Linked DNA regions of Maricaulis maris. The protein of the gene in region 1 interacts with the protein of each later gene in a pairwise test. Links are inferred from orthologs where the notes say so. Each region holds a gene or a part of one and is shown on either strand. Other genes may lie near its edges.

The links.
Region 2: the proteins of grxD (region 1) and AAA969_RS11465 interact in binary tests that used the Escherichia coli proteins (3 or more experiments, as listed by UniProt). The link is inferred for Maricaulis maris from one-to-one orthologs.

What each region holds. Positions count from the first base shown.
Region 1 is NZ_AP027270.1:1,735,105-1,744,057, forward strand. The notes cover bases 1,506-4,234. They hold grxD (Grx4 family monothiol glutaredoxin), read left to right. Parts: upstream 1,506-2,568; coding sequence 2,569-2,901; downstream 2,902-4,234. Other genes in these bases: AAA969_RS08095 (BolA family transcriptional regulator), read left to right, coding at 1,506-1,709; AAA969_RS08100 (aldo/keto reductase), read left to right, coding at 1,709-2,536; AAA969_RS08110 (hypothetical protein), read right to left, coding at 2,977-3,381; rpsD (30S ribosomal protein S4), read right to left, coding at 3,765-4,234. In the rest of the region: AAA969_RS08085 (M28 family peptidase), read right to left, coding at 1-726; AAA969_RS08090 (YHS domain-containing (seleno)protein), read right to left, coding at 804-1,307; more of AAA969_RS08095, read left to right, coding at 1,476-1,505; more of rpsD, read right to left, coding at 4,235-4,382; AAA969_RS08120 (hypothetical protein), read right to left, coding at 4,687-5,538; AAA969_RS08125 (amidoligase family protein), read left to right, coding at 5,735-6,826; AAA969_RS08130 (serine hydrolase domain-containing protein), read left to right, coding at 6,948-8,057; AAA969_RS08135 (RNA methyltransferase), read right to left, coding at 8,084-8,833; AAA969_RS08140 (NADP-dependent isocitrate dehydrogenase), read left to right, coding at 8,943-8,953. UniProt on the Escherichia coli protein: Monothiol glutaredoxin involved in the biogenesis of iron-sulfur clusters.
Region 2 is NZ_AP027270.1:2,414,751-2,423,884, reverse strand. The notes cover bases 6,225-9,134. They hold AAA969_RS11465 (BolA family protein), read left to right. Parts: upstream 6,225-7,499; coding sequence 7,500-7,769; downstream 7,770-9,134. Other genes in these bases: AAA969_RS11455 (HlyC/CorC family transporter), read right to left, coding at 8,618-9,134; AAA969_RS11460 (DUF3313 family protein), read left to right, coding at 7,845-8,621; AAA969_RS11470 (J domain-containing protein), read right to left, coding at 6,820-7,434; AAA969_RS11475 (hypothetical protein), read right to left, coding at 6,327-6,746. Also shown: AAA969_RS11510 (NAD(P)/FAD-dependent oxidoreductase), read left to right, coding at 1-860; AAA969_RS11505 (histone deacetylase family protein), read right to left, coding at 848-1,747; AAA969_RS11500 (metal-sensitive transcriptional regulator), read right to left, coding at 1,802-2,098; AAA969_RS11495 (TolC family protein), read left to right, coding at 2,140-3,501; AAA969_RS11490 (multicopper oxidase family protein), read left to right, coding at 3,501-4,835; AAA969_RS11485 (copper-binding protein), read left to right, coding at 4,865-5,206; cobaltochelatase subunit CobS, read right to left, coding at 5,216-6,199. UniProt on the Escherichia coli protein: Transcriptional regulator that plays an important role in general stress response. Has many effects on cell morphology, cell growth and cell division. Acts by regulating the transcription of many genes, including dacA (PBP-5), dacC (PBP-6), ampC and mreB.

The DNA.
Region 1 (8,953 bases):
GTCATAGCCCATCGGCATCGACACCGTGGCGCGGCTGGCGACGTCGTCCACGATCGTCGTCAGGAAGGGGTAGTGATAGGTGCCAACGGCCCACAGGATGCGGTCGGTCGACATCGCGACCATGTCCATGTTGAGGTTGAAGGTGATGTTCTCGACCGGGATGGGCGGATTGGCGACGAAGGCGTGCGCGCCCTGCAGACCGCGCTCCTCGGCGTCGACAAAGGCGATGATGACATCATGCTCGGGCGGTTCGGCGAGGAACATCTCGGTGACCGCCAGAACAGAGGCCACGCCGGAGGCATTGTCATCGGCCCCGTTCCAGATCTGCCCGCCCCGCATGCCTTCATGATCATAGTGTGCCGTCACGACCATGGTGCGATCACTGTCGCTCGTGCCGGCGATGAAAGCCAGAATATTGACGCCTTCGACCTTCGCGCCGGTCCGCCGCTGCTCGAAGGTGAAGTCATGCTCAAAGCTGTCACCCATCGGCGCCGCGCCCATCGCCTCAAGGCGGCCGATGATGTAGGCGCGAGCCCGGGCATTGCCTTCGGTCCCGACCTCACGGCCTTCCATGTTGTCCGCCGCGAGCACGTCCAGATCGGTCAGCAATTGGGCCCGGTCGAGCGTCCATTCGCTCACCGCGGCTGTCGCTTCAGGCTGGATTGCCGCACAGGCCGTCGACAGCAAGGCAATGGACAGAACGGATGACGCCAGTATGGCACGCATGGAAAACCCCCGATTTGATAAGTCGCGCCAATCCTGCCATGCGTGGCCACGCCGCCCCACTTAAATTTCCGTGGGGTTCAGAACCAGCGCCTCGGACGCGCGGCAGGTGCGCTCTCAAGCGCGGGCCAATTGGCCTCCGAACGCTCCAGATAGCCCGCGATATCCCGTTCCCAGCGCGCCTGGATTGACGGCGAGAAATTCATGTAGAGCACGCCGTCCACGATGCGGTAGGCGAGCGGGTCGCTGCGCACCTTGCGGCCATCCGCCAGCGCATAGGCGCAGTGCCCGTCATAGGCCGGGACATAGCGCTCCGGGTCGGCGACGAAGCGGGCACGATTGGCCTCGGTGGCAAAATACCAGGTCACGCCGTTATGGTCGGCGGTAAGGCTCTCCAGCCCCTCGAGCGGGACGTCCTCGGTGTGGTAGCTGACCACGTCATGGCCACCGACCGGCCGCCCCTCGCGATCGCGAAAGGGCTCGCCGGCGGCGGCCGGACCGGTCAGGGTCAGAATGGAAAGCCCCAGCATGACAAGGCACAGAGCCGTTCCGATCAGAGTTTTGGCAGTCAACAGGGCGGTCATGGTCTTTTCCCGTGCAGCGGTCACGATTAGCGTGTCCGGCCTATGGGCCGATACGGCCCGGGGCGATAGTCCAGCTCGCGACACATCCGGTCACGCTTTCGACGGCGCCCCGTGATGACGCGTGAGCTGACGCTGCGCCCATGACGCCACCCGCCCTGGAGACCCACCATGCCCATGCCCGCCGACGACATCATCGCCCTCATCAAGGCCGGGATACCCGACGCCGAAATCGAGATGACCGATCTGGCCGGTGACAATGATCACTGGAAAGCCGTCATCACCGCCGAGAGTTTCCGCGGCAGGTTGCGCGTCGCCCAGCACCAGATGGTCTATGCCGCCCTCGGCGACAAGATGGGCGGCGAGCTTCACGCGCTGGCGCTGGAAACGCGCGTGCCCGGCTGATGATCGAGGCAGCGGCCCTCTCGCGGCTCGGCTTGGGCGTCACCGGTCCGCATGCCGGTCTCGGCGCGTCGCGGGCGGCCACGACCCGGCTGATCCATCAGGCGATCGATCTCGGCGTGACCCTGTTCGACACCGGACCGGCCTACGGCAGGGGCGAAGGCGAATATCGGCTGGGTGCCGCTCTGGGCAGTCGCCGACGCGATGCCGCTTTCATCGCCACCAAGGCCGGTATCCATGCCGGCGGGCACCGGGACTTTTCCGCCGGCGCGGTGGAGATGTCGCTGCGCGACAGCCTCAAGCGGCTGCGCCGCGACCATGTCGATCTTCTGCTCCTGCACGGCCCCGCTCCCGAGGAAATGACGGACAAGCTGATCCGCCGCCTCGAAGCCTTCAAGGCGCGCGGAATGATCCGCCATATCGGGGTCTGTGGGCGCGGAGCGGAGCTGGACCGGGCCATCGAGCTGGGCGTTTTCAATGCCCTGATGGCGCCGGTCAATGATCAGCTCGACGAAGCCGCGAGGCAGCGCCTGGTCCGCGCACGCGCGTCCGGACTGTCGGTGATCGGCATCGAGGTGATGGCCGGCGCCGCGCGCCCGTCCGGTCCACCGCGCTCACGCGGCGACCTGTGGTATCTGGCCCGCCAGATCAAGCGCCGGCTGCGACGTGACCCGCCGGCCGCGGCAGGCGCGGCCCCGGCCGAGGGGCTGGCCTGGGCCCTCTCCCAAAGCTGGACTGACAGCGTGGTCTGCCTGACGACACGCCCCGCTCACCTTTGCGCCAACGCAGCGCTGGTTGACGCTCTTGAACAGCGCCCGGCGACGTCCTAGCTACATGCCATTGTCAATCGAGGAGAACCGCCATGTCCGCGACCGCTCACGACACCATCAAGTCGACCATCGAGAGTCATGACGTCGTGCTCTTCATGAAGGGTACGCCGGTCTTTCCGCAATGCGGCTTCTCCTCGGTCGTGGCCCGCGTTCTGGATCACCTCCAGGTCGACTTCCAGAGCGTCAACGTGCTCGAGGATGACGGCGTCCGCCAGGGCATCAAGGAGTTCTCGAACTGGCCGACCATTCCCCAGCTTTATGTGAAGGGTGAGTTTGTCGGCGGATGCGACATCATCAAGGAAATGTTCGAGACCGGTGAGCTGCAGGCCTATTTCAAGGAGAAGGGCGTGGTCAACGCCGCCTGATCCATGGCCTGGGCCGAGCACCCGCCCCCACTCTGTCGAAGGTAAACCGGGCGGGCCGAGCGGCACGACCGCAGATTATCGGCGTGACGCCACATAGCTGCGGTTTTCGTTCCAGTCCCAGGGCCGCTCGGTGTCAATCGGGTTGAGGACGATCACCTCGCCGCCGATCGGCACACCCAGCTCTTCAAAACCGAAGCCGAGCTGGATTCCCCACGGCGTGGCGACATCACAGCGGTCCTCGACCTGGCGTGTCAGGCGGACCGTGTAGATGTCGTCATAATACTGCTCGACATTGACGAGGAAGTCCGCGCGCGACGTACAGCCATTGGTGTCAGCATGGACAATCAGGATGTCGTCCTCGATCACCCGCCAGTAGATCATCGCCTCCAGCGACGGATCGACGGTCGGCGCCTGACGGTCCGTCCCCGGTATGCGCATGTCCGAGATGTTGATGGTCGGCAGGGACGGCATGGCGGGCATGGGCGGCAGGCTGGGCAGGAGACTGCGCCTCGCCTCGACTTGCGGGTCCCCGCTCGTTGCACATGCCGAAAGAAAAACAGCCAGCCCCAAACCAGCCACTACGCCCCGCCAACGCCCTGTCATGCTTGCCCCCAAGACAGCCCTCAACCACACACAACGACCCTGATCTTTGCCCCACAGGATCGGCTTCAGCGTCATGAAAACAGGAATTAGGGTCTGATCAACCAAAGACTCGTGTGTGGGGAAATATGACGGGGAGATGCTCCAGAATGCAGCACGGGCCCGGCACGCTGCATCGCAGCAGAGCGGTCCGCATCGCCCGCCATGAAAAAAGGCCGCCCCGGTGTCCCGGAGCGGCCTGTTTCTGGTCGATTGTCGTCCCCTTACGAGGAGTAGAATTCGATAACCAGGTTCGGTTCCATCTGTACCGGATACGGCACTTCAGAGAATTCCGGCATGCGCGTGAAGGTGGCCTTCATCGCCTTGGCATCGAGATCGATGTAATCCGGCAGGTCACGCTCCGGGCTGTCCAGGGCTTCCAGGACCAGGGCCATCGAACGCGAACGCTCGCGGACTTCGATCACGTCACCCGGCTTGCAGCGGTAGGACGCGATGTTGACCTTGATGCCATTGACCTTCACGTGGCCGTGATTGACGAACTGGCGGGCGGCGAACACGGTCGGCACGAACTTGCAGCGGTAGACGATGGCGTCCAGGCGGCTTTCCAGCAGACCGATCAGCAGCTCGGCGGTGTTACCCTTACGGCGAGAGGCTTCGTCATAGGTACGACGGAACTGCTTCTCGGTGATGTTGCCGTAATAGCCCTTCAGCTTCTGCTTCGCCATGAGCTGAAGACCGAAATCGGACATCTTGGTCTTGCGGCGCTGACCATGCTGGCCGGGGCCATAGGAGCGCGAGTTGACCGGAGACTTCGGACGGCCCCAAAGGTTTTCACCCATGCGGCGATCAATTTTGTATTTCTGCGAATGACGCTTCGACATGTTCTCTCTATTCGATGCGGCCCGGCGCGCCTTCCCTCAAAGGCGTGCGATCTAAACGGCGGTTCTCGCATCGTCCCGTTGGTGTTGAACGATCCGGGGTCATGCCCCGGCGAGGGAAGCGCGGGTTTTACCTGTGTGGACTGGGAAGTCAATGGGGGCTGTCGGTGAACCAATCCCATTATCCAGGGATAGAGTTGCGCCACCGCTTCGATAACGTTGCCAACTTCCGCTGCGCCTCGTCCAACTGCTCACATGCCTCTTCCCGCGCAATGCGCGAATGCCAATACAAAATTTGAGGAAAGACCTAGCCGCGCGTCAACAGACTGCCAAGACGCTCATGGAAGCCGCGATTGCCCCATTCGGACGTGTAGGCGGTCGCCTTCGACTTGGCTTCGCCGACCGACACGCCCCAGAAGTCTGCAAGCGTGTTCGCGTCGTCAAAATCCAGCCCGGTGTCGACCCAGTTGCACGCCACGCTCCGGCTGGTCGAGGCGATATCGGCATCGACGAGATCGGTCAGGCCATTGGCGATCTTGCTGCCGATGATCGCCTTGGCGGCCCCGACATCGGTGCCCCAGACATGCGCCACCTTGAGCGCGTCGCAATAGCCGTAATCGCTGGTGAAGAAGAGCTGCAAATGGGCGTCATTGGTCTGTGTGACCTGGCTGTCGGCCCGCGCGATCACCGCGCCCATGGATTCCATGAAGCGGCGATGGCCAACACTTGAGGCCATCGAGCTGGCCGTCGCCTTGGCCTGGTCGGGCGAACCGCCCCAGAAGGCCGCCAGCGCCTCGGCGTGATGGTAGTCCAGACCCAGATCGGCCCAGTCGCAGCTGACCGATTGCGCCGTGGAGGCGATATCGGTGTCGAGGAGATCAGTAATCCCGTTGGCAATCTTGCTGCCGATGACCGCCTTGGCGCTGAACACGTCGGTCCGCCAGACATGTGCCACCTTCTTGGCGTCGCAATAGCCGTATGCGCTGCTGAAGAAGAGATCGAGATGGCGCTGCGTGTCATCGAGGCCGAGGCCGGTCCCGGCCGACATCGCGGCAGTGATAACCGTCAGCTCGGATGTCGCCAGCGGCGCTTCAGCGAAACCGGGCGCACCGGTCAGTGATACGAGCGCAAAGGCGCCCATGACGGAAAGCTTGGACATTTCATCCCCCCGGAAAAGACAGATACAGGCTTAATCGGTACCGAGCCCGGCCGCAATGACCCAGACGGGTGAGCCTGAGCGGCGCCGGACAAAAAGCCTGCTACCGCGCACCGGCGAACTCTGCCAGCCTGTGTCGGACACCTTGCGTTCGATGAGCGCCCCGAAGTCCGGTCCGAAGACAGGAACAGATCGAAAGATGACCGCCACGCCCTGCCCCCGGCCCTGGAAAAAAGGGTTCGAGATCGAGCTGCTCGCCCCGCCGGGTCGCAGCCGCAAGGATCTCGCCGACACCATCGCGGCGCGAATCGGCGGCACGGTCCGCGTTTGTTTCTACCCGCAGTCCGAGCCGAGCCTGGTGCCCGACCTGCCGGTTTTCGAGACGCTCGTCCTCGGCTTCGAAATTCTCGATCCGGCCGGCGAGCGCGTGGCCCTGTGCGTTGACGACCTCACCCTTCGCGCCGACCTCAATCGAAACGCGCCCGCCCGGCCCGGCTGGTACCGCGTCTTGAGCGATGATGCCCGCCTGCTGGCACTGGTGGAACGTCATTGCGATCCGCAGGCGCCGCTGGAGCAGGTCCTGCAGCCGCTCGCCGACCTGTTCGGCACGCGCGTCGAGCTCACTGAGGGCGGGATGAGCAAGGCGGTCGACCATCTGGCGCGCTCCATTGCCATGCTCGCGCCGATCCCCGGCGAACGAGAACGGCCCTGCGAGCTGATCACCGCGCCCTTCGCGGATGATCCCGGTCCGGCGCTCGCCGCCCTGCTCGCCGATGCCCGGGCGCTGGGCTTTACCGTACCGGTCGAAGCCGCCGTCCACGTGCATTACGACGCCGCACCGCTGCGCTCGGCCCGCACCCTGTCCCGCCTCGTCACCTTTCTGGCCCGCCATGGCAGCCAGCTGCGAAACCTCGTCGGCACAAATCCGCACTGCGTCCGGCTTGGACCTGTTGCCGACACCCTCGTCGATCTGGTTGGCTCCGAGGCTTTCCTGGCCGCCGACTGGGATGACGCCCGCGCCATGCTGATCGCGGCCAAACCAACCAAATATGCCGACTTCAACCTCCTCAACCTCGCCCATGAACTTCCGGGCAAGACGACCTTCGAAGCCCGGATCTTTCCCGGCTCGATGGCGGTCGAGGACATCCTGCGCAATGCGAGGCTGATGGAAGCGGTACTGGTCTGGGCGGTCGGCGATGACTGCCTGCCGGATGATGCGGATCTGATGGCGTCACTGGCGCTTTCCCCCGCGGACCGCACTGTCTGGGCCTCCCGCACTGTCCAGGCCTGAGGGGGTGTCCCGGTCCTGCCTACCGGCGCCTTGATTCCGCTCGGCCGCGCCGGGTTGCCCGGAGCGACAAACGACCCGATCGGGGCTTGCTTCACCGGATGGGCCTCCCTAACTGAGCGGCATGCAACAGCTTGTTTCCGGCCTCCTCGCCGCGCTCATTTCCACCGCCGCCCTCGCGCAATCGGACACCGAGTCGATATTGCGCGCCCGGATCGATGCCGCGATGAACGAGGCGCTCGCCCCCGGCCTCTCCGCAAGCATTCTGCTGCCCGATGGTACACGCATCGACCATCAGGCCGGTCAGGCCGATCGGCAGCGCAATACGCCGGTTGATCCGGACACCCGCTTTCTGTCCGGAAGTATTGGCAAGACGATCACGGCGATTGTCGCCGTCCAGCTGGCCGAGGAAGGTGTGCTGGATCTCGATGCGCCTGTTGAACCCTGGCTGTCCGGCCACGACTGGTGGCCCGCGCTGGCCAATCATGAGGGGATGACCATGCGTCACCTGCTCAATCATTCGGCGGGCGTACCGGACTATCTGGAAGATATCGACTTTTTCCTGGCCAACCTGACACGCGGTCGTCGCGGCTTCACGCCGGACGACACGATCGGCTTTGTCGCCGGCGACCAGGCTGAAGGCCCGCTGGGCCGCCATTTCTCCTATTCCGATACCGATTACATTCTGGTCGGTCTGATCATCGAAGCCGCGACCGGGGAAAGTTTCTACGAGCAGGCCCGGCGCCGCGTCATTTCACCGCTCGGCCTGTCGCGAACAGAACCCTTGCAGGGACGAGACTTTGCCCACCTCGCAAATGGCTATCGACGCAGCCTGCTCGGCCTCACACCGACGGCCCGCAACGGGCGTCTGCGGCGAAATCTCGACCATGAATGGACCGCCGGAGGCTGGGTGACCGCACCGCAGGACCTGGTCAGCCTCTACCGGGCGCTCGGTACGGGCGGCCTGTTTGAGGCAGAGGGGCAGACCATGCGCACAGACTACAATGCCTTCGAACCGGGTGGCGCCGCCGGTTACGGGCTGGGTATCTATGTACGGGTCACCGGCGATGAACAGTACCGGATATCCCACGGCGGTGATTTCGGCGGCTACCGGTCCGCTGTCCTCTATGACAGCGCCACGGGGCTCACCGTTGCAACCCAGGCGAATGCCAAGGCGTTCGAGGCACCCGACTTCAACTTTGCCCTCTGGCAGTCGGTGGCGCAGACGCAGTAACGGGACACCCGTCCCGTCGGGACACGCTAGTCCTCCCGCACGATCCGCGCCTTGCCGCGGCCCAGCGCCAGCGCCTTTACGGCGCCGCGGAAGGTGCGGACTTCCTGTTCGGTCCAGCGGCCGCGGATGAAGGCATTGCGCAGGTTCTGGACCATCAGCGGCGTCTTGGACGGCGGATGGAAGAAGCCGGCGCGGTCGAGTTCGTATTCGAAATGCTCGAACATGCGCTCCAGATCCTCGCGTTTGGCGACATCGCTGACCGGCTCGAATTCAGCCGGGGCGCCCTCGCCTGCCGTCCATTCATAGGCGAGCACGGCGACAGCCTGGGCGAGATTGAGCGAGGAGAAGGAGCGGTCGACCGGCAGGGTAATGATGACGTCGGCCATGTTGACCGCCTCATTGGGCAGGCCGGACTTCTCGCCGCCGAACATCACCGCGATCCTCTCACCCGACGCAATGGCAGCCTTCATGTCGCTGACCGCCTCGCGCGCCGTCATCACCGGCTTCTCCATGCCGCGCGGCCGGGCGGTCGTCGCGTAGAGCCGAGTATGATCATGAATGGCGTCGCCCAGCCGGTACTCGACGCGGGCATTGCCCAGCACGGGCGAGCCGGCCGACATGGTCACCGCCTTGTCATTGGGCCAACCGTCACGCGGGTCGACAACGATCAGCTCGGGCAGTCCGAAATTCCCCATGACACGCGCCGCGGCCCCAATATTCTCGCCGAGCTGGGGCGTGTGGAGTATGAATGCCGGCGTAGCGGAAATCTTGGGCATGGAACGGGGCCTTCACCTTGGCGCGCACCGATGCTAGAGAGCGCGCGAATTGTCTATCCGCGCTGTCCTAGCGCGTCTTCAGTCCGTCCGAAAAGAAAGCAGAACACCCATGGCGAAGAT
Region 2 (9,134 bases), 680 kb from region 1 along the record:
ACAAGGGCCGCGGCCTCGGCGGCCGCCTGGCGACCCGGCGCGGCGATGCCGGTGTGTTCGATCACGGCGCCCAGTATGTCACCGCCCGTGCCCCCGCGTTTCAGACTTTCCTCGACCAGGCCCGGACAAGCGGCGCGGCCGGCCTGTGGCCGCGACGCGATGATGACGAGGCGTGGTGGGTCGGTGAGCCTGGCATGAGCGGTCTGGTCGCCCCGCTGGCCGAGGGTCTGGATATCCGTCGCTCGCATCGGGTGTCGGCCCTGCGCAAGTTTGAAGCCGGCTGGTTGATTGATGTCGATCAGCCGACCAGCGGGCAAATCTCGGCCGACCGGGTTGTGCTGGCCATTCCGGCACCCCAGGCCCGGACGCTTCTGGCTGGCCATGCCGATTTCGCGGCGCCGCTCGACGCCGTCGTCTATGCGCCGTGCTGGACCCTGATGCTGACCGTGTCCGAGACGCTCGGTGTCGCGCCGGACGTGCATCGGAGCTCTGACGGCCCCTGCGCCTGGCTGGCCCGCAATACCAGCAAGCCGGGCCGCCCGAGTGGTCAGGAAGCCTGGGTCATGCAGGCCGGGCCGCGCTGGAGCGAGATTCACCTGGAAGAGGACGCCGCAGCCGTCACCGAGCGCTTGTGCGATGCCTTCCGCGACTGGGCCGGCGTCCCGGTGACCATTCTTCATGCCGCCGTGCATCGCTGGCGCTATGCCCGGGTGATGGAAGCCTTGGGTGAGCCTTTCCTGTGGGACAAGGATCAAGACCTCGGTCTGGCCGGCGACTGGTGTCTTGGGCCCCGCGTCGAGGCCGCCTTCCTGTCCGGTCACCGCCTCGCCGGATCAATGCTCGGCCATCAGACGCCGTAGACCTCCTGGGCGACGGCATAGGTGTTGGCATAGGCGACCACCGAAGCCTCGATCGGATCGGCATAGCCGCCACCAATTCCCATCGAGACGGGAATGCCCTGTCGCCGACAGGCGTCCAGCACCATCCGGTCGCGGTCCATCAGACCGGCGTGGCTGAGTGAAAGCCGTCCCAGCTTGTCTTCGGCCAGGGGGTCAACGCCCGCCTGGTAAAGCACAAAGTCCGGGCGGAAGCCGAGGACAGCCGGCAAGTGGGTGTCGAGCGTGGCGAGGTAAGCCGCGTCCTGCGTGTCGTCCGGCAGGTTCACATCGAGATCGCTGACCTGCTTGCGGAAGGGGAAATTCTTCTCGCCATGCATCGAGAAGACAAACACATCGGGATGGTCGCCGAGAATGGCGGCATTGCCGTCGCCCTGGTGAACATCAAGGTCGATGATGGCGATCCGGCTGGCCAGCCCGGTCTCGAGCAGGTGCAGGGCCGTCACCGCGAAATCATTATAGATGCAATAGCCCGAACCAAAATCGCGGTGGGCGTGATGAGTGCCCCCGGCCAGCTGTCCGGCAATCCCGTCCTGCAGCGCCGCCTCGGCCGCTGCGATGGCACCGCCGACCGTGGCCCGGGTCCGTGTGACCAGGCCTTCAGACCAGGGAAAGCCGATGCGGCGGATCGCCGCGCGGTCCAGCTGTCCGGTCTCGAAAGCCTCGACATAGGCCGCATCATGAGCACGCAGGATGGCGTCGGTCGTCGCCAGCGGCGAGACGCTCAGCTCATCCTCGCGGACGATGCCTGTGGCCACCAGTCGATCGCGCAAGGCCGTGTACTTGCCACCGGGAAAACGGTGACCGTCCGGCAGCGGGAGCGAGAACGTATCGGAGTAGAAGACCTGCATCCGCCGCAAACTAGGCCGATAACGGGTAAAGTCACCTCCGTCGGGAGCCGGACGCTAGAGGCGGTAGTGCTTGGCCAGCAGGGCGATCAGCTCGTTCAGCTTGGCTTTCTGATCCGCGGCATCGCCGCTCTCGATGGCGTGGCTGACACAATGGCTGGCATGGTTCTTGAGGATTTCCCCTTCAACCGCGGCCAGCGCTGACTTGACCGCTGACAATTGCGTGAGGACGTCGATGCAGTAGCGATCTTCCTCGATCATGCGGGCAATGCCGCGCACCTGACCCTCAACGCGCTTCAGACGAGCGAGGCTGGCGGTGCGGGCAGGGATCAGGGCGGTGTGGGTCTCTGTCATGCGGATTGTATACCCCCGGGGGGTATGTTAGGGCAAGCCACATGAAACAAGCTGCTGTCCGTATCCTCACCCCGGTTTTCTGCGCGGCCGTGCTGGCCGGCTGCGCCAGCATTGACCCGTCCCGCGAGCGCGCGCTGGTGCTCGACGAAGTCTCCGAACGGACGGGTTATGCGGCCGAAACGGTGACGCCTCCGGCCGGCCAACCGCTCGCTGAAGACGAAGCTGTCGCGATGGCCATCGCCAATAATCGGCGTCTGATGGCGCAGCTTTCCGAAGCCGGCCTGGCGCGCGCCGATTGGGTCACGGCCTCCCGTCCCACCAATCCGGTCATTGGTGTCACCAGCTTCCCCGGAAACGGGACTGGCCGCATCTGGGACGTTGATCTGCGTGCCTCGCTGCTGGGCATTGCCGCGACGCCGTGGCGGGCCGAAGCCGCGCACAACCGGTACGAGGCCCGGCGGTCTGCAACCGTCCTCGCGGTCATCGACTTCATCGCCGAGACGCGGCGCGCCTGGGTCGATGCTGTCGCCGCGCGTCAGCGCCTGGATCTGCAGCAGCGGATCCGCGATGCCGCCGCGGCCAGCCTGGTCGTGGCCGAGGAGATGCGCTCTGCCGGCAATTCGCCGCTGATGGATCTGGAACGCGAGCGGGTGTTTGCCGAGCAGGCCGAGCTGGATTTTCTGGCCGCCGAGCATACCGCCCTGCAGGCCCGGCTGATGCTGTCGCGTCAACTCGGTGTCGAGATCACGGCCGATAGCCTGCCAGACCGGCTCGAGGGACTTGATCCGGCTGGTTTTGACATCCCGGATGCGGATGCCATGACGGCCAGCCTGCCACTGGCAGCGGCCCGTGCCCGTGTAGAAGCCACAGCAGGTGAAGCGGGTCTGGAGAATTGGGCCACCCTGCTGGAGCATGTCGAGCTGGGCGGTGTCTGGGAGCGGGATGACCGGGAATGGTCGCGTGGCTGGACGCTGGAGTTCGCCTTGCCCGTCTTCGACCTCGGTGAGGCCCGGCGCACTGCGGGGCGCCTGCGGGCCGAACAGGCGATCGATCACCATGCCGGTCTGGTGCACGAGATCCGGACCTCGATTCAGGCCGCCGAAGCCAGTGCCGATCTGGCCCAAGCCCGGCTCGCCCGCATCGAGCGCGAGGCCTTGCCGACCAGCGAGCGCCTGATGGATGCGACAATGCGTCAATACAATGCGATGCAGGTGAGCGTTTTCGATCTGATGGCTGCCGTCCAGATGCGGACCCGGACCGGGCAATCCTATGTCGATGCACTGACCGATCTGCACCGGGCCCGCATTGCCCTGCAGCAAATTCGTGCCGGAGGCTCACCGCATGGCGTGGGTCTCTCGGCGGCTGGCGGAGCGGCTCCGATGATGGCCGAGGGAGGTCACTGATGGCGATTTCAAGACGCGATGCCCTGCTCGTCGGTGGTGTCGGTGTTGCTGCGGCCGGTCTGGGGACCGGCGCCGCATCGGCCCAGCCGGTGCGGGCGGCGGCTCATACCGCTTCGGTCCCGCATGATAGGGATTACGCGCCGGGTCGCGCCGGACGCGACTATACACCTGTCGTGACGCCGGACGGGGCGACGCTGCCCTTCCGCGTGGTCGACGGGGTCAAGATTTTTCATCTCGTCCCGGAAGAGGTCGAGCATGAATTTGCCCCGGGCCTGTCGGCGCGAACCTGGGGCTATAATGGTCGCACCCATGGCCCCACCATCGAGGCGGTCGAGGGTGACAAGGTCCGCATCTACGTCACCAACCGCCTGCCAGCGCCGACCACGGTGCACTGGCACGGTGTCATCCTGCCCTCCGGCATGGATGGTGTCGGCGGGCTCTCGCAGCGCTCGATCGCGCCGGGTGAAACCTTCGTCTACGAGTGGACCTTCCGCCAGCACGGCACATTCATGTACCACTCGCATCATGACGAGATGACCCAGATGGCACTGGGGATGATGGGCATGATCGTGGTCCATCCGCGCCAACCCGCCGGCCCGCGTCCGGACCGTGACTATGCGATCATGCTCTCGGAATGGGCCTTGCACCCCGGTGCCGAGCGGCCCGATCCGAACGCCATGTCGGGCTTCAACGTTCTGACCATGAATGCGCGCTGCTATCCCGGGACCTCGCCCCTGATCGCCCAGCGTGGCGAGCGGGTCCGGCTGCGCTTCGGCAATCTTTCGGCCATGGACCATCACCCGATCCACCTGCACGGCTATGCCTTCACCATCACCGAGACCGATGGCGGTGCAATTCCGGCCAGTGCGCGTCATCCCGATACCACGGTGCTGGTCCCGACCGGCTCGACCCGGACGGTGGAATTCATTGCCGACAATCCGGGTGACTGGGCCATGCACTGCCACATGACCCACCACGTCATGAACCAGATGGGCCATGTGCCCAACCTGACCGGCGTCAACGCCCGCCGGATCGATCGCGCCGTTGGCAGCCTGCTCCCGACCTATATGACGATGGGCCAGGATGGCATGGGCGAGATGGGTCAGCATATCGAGATGGGTCACATGCCGATCCCGGACAATTCCCTGCCCATGGTCGGCGCCCGCGGTCCGCGCGACTACATCACCATGGGCGGCATGTTCACGATCCTGAAGGTGCGTGACCGTCTGACCGGTGACGGCGATCCCGGCTGGTATGACAATCCCGAAGGCGAGGCCCGTGCGGCCCGCGCCGATGAACTGGCCCGCGACGGGATTGACCCGAATGCGGTCTGACACCCACTTCACCCGAAAGGACTGACGCCATGATCACCCTTCTGACCACCAGCTTTCTGCTCGCCACCGGCGCCGTCGATCACCATGATCATCATGGCGGCGACCATCATGGAGCCATGGCCAGCGAGATGGCTGCGCAATCGGTCACCTTCGGGGATGTCCGCACAGTCGACGTCGAGGCCCGCACCGCCATCATCCGTCATGGCGCCATGCCGGAGGTCGGCATGGGCGCGATGGTCATGCCGTTCATGATCGATGAGGCGGTGGATATCTCACTGTTCGAACCCGGCGCGGCCCTCACCATCACCGTCACCAGCGACGAAGAGGGCCTGCACGTGATTGCCGCCGAACCGGAAGCCGACGCCGGCTGACCGGCAGGGTCAGGCCGCGCTCTTCACCTTGGCTTCCGGCAGGTCCACGCCGAACACGCGCTGATACATTTCGGCGATGACCGGGCGTTCCAGCTCGTCGCACTTGTTCAGGAAGGTCAGGCGGAAGGCCATGCCGAGATCGCCGAAGATTTCCTGGTTCTCGGCCCAGGTCAGCACGGTGCGCGGGCTCATCACGGTGGAGATGTCACCATTGATGAAGGCTTCGCGGGTCAGATCGGCCATCTTGACCATGTCGGAGACCTGCTTGCGGCCGTCTTCGGAGGCGGCCAGCTTCTTCATCTTGGCCAGGACGATGGCGTTCTCGGTCTCGCGCGGCAGATAGTTCAGCGTGGCCACGATCGACCAGCGGTCCATCTGGCCCTGGTTGATCTGCTGGGTGCCGTGATAGAGGCCGGTGGTGTCGCCGAGGCCGATCGTGTTGGTGGTGGCGAACAGGCGGAAATACGGGTGCGGACGGATCACCTTGGTCTGGTCCAGCAGGGTCAGCGAGCCCGAGGCTTCCAGCACGCGCTGGATCACGAACATCACGTCCGGACGACCGGCGTCATATTCATCGAACAGGAGCGCGATCGGGCGTTGCAGGGCCCAGGGCAGGATGCCTTCCTGGAATTCGGTGATCTGCTTGCCGTCCTTCAGCACGATGGCGTCCTTGCCGACCATGTCGATACGGCTGACATGGCTGTCCAGATTGACCCGGACCATCGGCCAGTTGAGGCGCGCGGCGACCTGCTCGATATGCGTGGACTTGCCGGTGCCGTGATAGCCCTGGACCATCACCCGGCGATTATAGGCAAAGCCGGCCAGGATGGAGCGCGTCGTGGCCGGATCGAACACATAGTCCGGATCCATGATCGGCGTGTGCTCGTCAGGGGTGGAGAACATGGCGACATCAAAGCCGGGGTCGAAGCCGAACAGCTTCTGGCAATCGGCTACGGCATCAGGGGCGGAAAGGGGAAAACTGTCGCTCATCAAACCCGTCTTTTTGGCTGGGCGCGCTGTCGGTAATCTGCGGTCATTGCTGCGGCGCGCAATCGGTCTGTCAACGGAGGTATCGCAGGCAAGGCCCCGCTTCAAGTCAATGGCCGTGACGGAGTGCGGTTCAGACCCGTCGATGCCCGCGCAAAGCGAAGTAGGCGAGGGTGATGATCGCCATTTCGAGGAGGATGACGATCAGCCCGAACTGGCCGTTGTAATACTGGCCGTCGGTGATGCGCAGCCAGGTGCCGATATGCGCGAGGCTGGCAAGCGCCATGGCATAGACGCCGGCGCGCCGTTGTCTGGCAATCAGCACAAGTCCGGCAAGCCAGGCGAGGGTCATCAGGACGAGGCCGGCGAGGTCCAGGCCATCGGAGCGCTGGATGGCAGTGCCGACATCAAGATTGCCGATCCGCGGATGCCAGGCACCGCTGAGACTGCCCACAAACATCGCGCACCAGAGAAACATGTAGAGCATGGGCAGGGCGGCCAATGCGACCGCCGCTATCTGCGGAGCGCGCCACTGAAGTGAGTTTGAGGCCATCTGTGCTTCCCGTTCGTCTCGCGACCGTACAAAGAGCCGTATCGGAAAACAAACACGGCTTTCTGTCATGGCCTCAAGCCATCCCCGCGCTTTTCAGAATCTGGTAGGACGCGATCACCCGACCCAGTTGTTCTTCGCTGGAACGATCACCACCATTCGCGTCCGGGTGGAATTGCTTGACCAGTTCGGCATAGCGCTTGCGGACCGTCGCCGGGTCCACATCAGGATCGAGCGACATGGTTTCGAGGGCCTTGGTCTGCAGCCGGCCCATGGATTTTTCGCGCGGGGCTTCCTTGTGCGGGTCCTTGCGGTCACCGAACATGCCATAGGGATCGTTGAACCCGTCGGCAAAATCCCGGCTGGCCTTCGTCGCCCGGGCTGAGGCGGAATGGGTATTGCGCCAGTTCCAGGTCGGCCGGTGACCATAGGCCGCGCTCTCGCGGAAGGACTGCGCCGCCTGTTCGCCCATGCCTTCGAAGAAATTCCAAGACTTGTTGTATTCCGACGCGTGGCTTTGACAGAACCAGTAGAAATCATTCAGCCGGTCATTCGACTTCGGCGCCCGGCTATCGCCGTGCTTGCGGCAGCCAGGCCACTCGCAGACACGCTCCTCCGGCGCCGGCTTGTCCTTGGGCGGCTTGATGCGGATGTCTTTGAACCGCGGCTTATATGGGTAGGCTTCGGACATGATCCCCGATTATGGTCACGCGTCTGTAAAGCGGCAATGAAGCGAATGAACAAAGAGGTGCAAATATGGGTGCTGTCGCCGACCGTATCGAGGAGAAACTGCAAAAAGCCTTCGCGCCCAGCGCTTTGACGGTGACTGATGACAGTCATTTGCATGCCGGACACGCTGGGGCCCGCCCCGGCGGCGAAAGCCATTTCACAGCAGACATCACCGCCAGCCAGTTTGACGGCCTGACCCGCCTTGCCCGCCACCGGCTGGTCAACGACGTGCTGGCAGAGGAGCTTGCCGGACCGGTCCATGCGCTGGTGATCCGGGCGCGGGGTCTCAACGAATAAGCATCAGGTCCTTCTTGTCCCCAGCCGGGGCGAGCCCCGGGCTGTAACGTTCACCTGGCGAGAGAGGGATGACCCATGTTTCGGCGACTGACCCAGACCGGACTACCGGCATTGGCGGCCCTTCTGGCGTCCGCGTGCAGCACCAGTTTCGATACGCCAACCACGCTCTCCTCAACCGGGCAATTGGCAGCCGGAGACCGGCGCCTGCTTTCTGTCGAGGAGTATGCCGACGGAGAGGCTCTGGCCGGGATGGATACGCTCTTCCTGCCGCCTGTCCGGATCGCACCGGGCGCTGATATCGATGACGCCATTCCGCCGGCGAGGCTGGTCGATGTCCGCGTGCAGCTGTCCCAGGACCTCTGCCAGCGTCTGGCGCGGGCCGGCTTCTCGGTCCTGCCGACCGGAATCCCGACCGAAGCGGAGACCGATCCCGATGGTGAGGTCAGCGCTGCCATTACCGGGATCCGCCGCAATAATGTCGCCACCACTGGGGTGTCCCGCCTGATCGGGGTTGCCGTGCCCGGACCGCTCAATCCGCGCGTCCCGCTGGGTATCGGTGCTCTGGGTGTGGAGGCTGAAATCCTTGATGGCACCGGCCGCCAGGTTGCCGCCATCCGCTGGGCCTCACAGAACCACCTGGCGTCGGGCGGCGGGGTCACGACCATCCTCGATGGTCCGGACGCATTCTCCAACCTCGCCGATGTGATGGACCTGTCCAGCGTCTTCGCCGATGCCGTCGGCGACCTGGTCACCGAGGCCCGTGATGGCCGTGAGCCGGTGCGGGCGTCCACCCCGCAAGGCACCTGCAACGGTTATGAGGCGCTGATTGAGGCCGAGGCCGCGACCGGCTAACCGCCGTTCGTCACCACGTCATCGGGACTGACCGAGACACGCAGCCTGGTGATCTGGTTGCGGCGACGTTCGACGACCTCGAAACGGGCCCCGTGAAAGCCGAAGACCTGGCCGCGTTCCGGGATGGTCTGGGCTTCGTGGATGACCAGCCCGGCAATGGTGACCGCTTCCTCGTCCGGTAATTCCCAGTCGAGGGCGCGGTTGAGGTCGCGGATCGGCAGCGTGCCATCGACCAGCCAGACGCCCTCGGTGTCAGGCTGGATGCCTTCGACGGTCACGTCATGCTCGTCCTCGATCGCGCCGACAATCTCCTCGAGAATATCTTCCAGCGTGACCAGGCCCATCAGGGCGCCATACTCGTCGACGACCAGCGCGAAGTGCTCCCGCTTCTCGCGGAAGGCGTTGAGCTGGTCGAGCACTTCGGTGGTTTCCGGTACGAACCAGGCCTCCCGACGCAGGGCGCTGATATCAATCACCGAGGCATTGCCGTCGGCCTCGTGCAGGGCGCGGGCA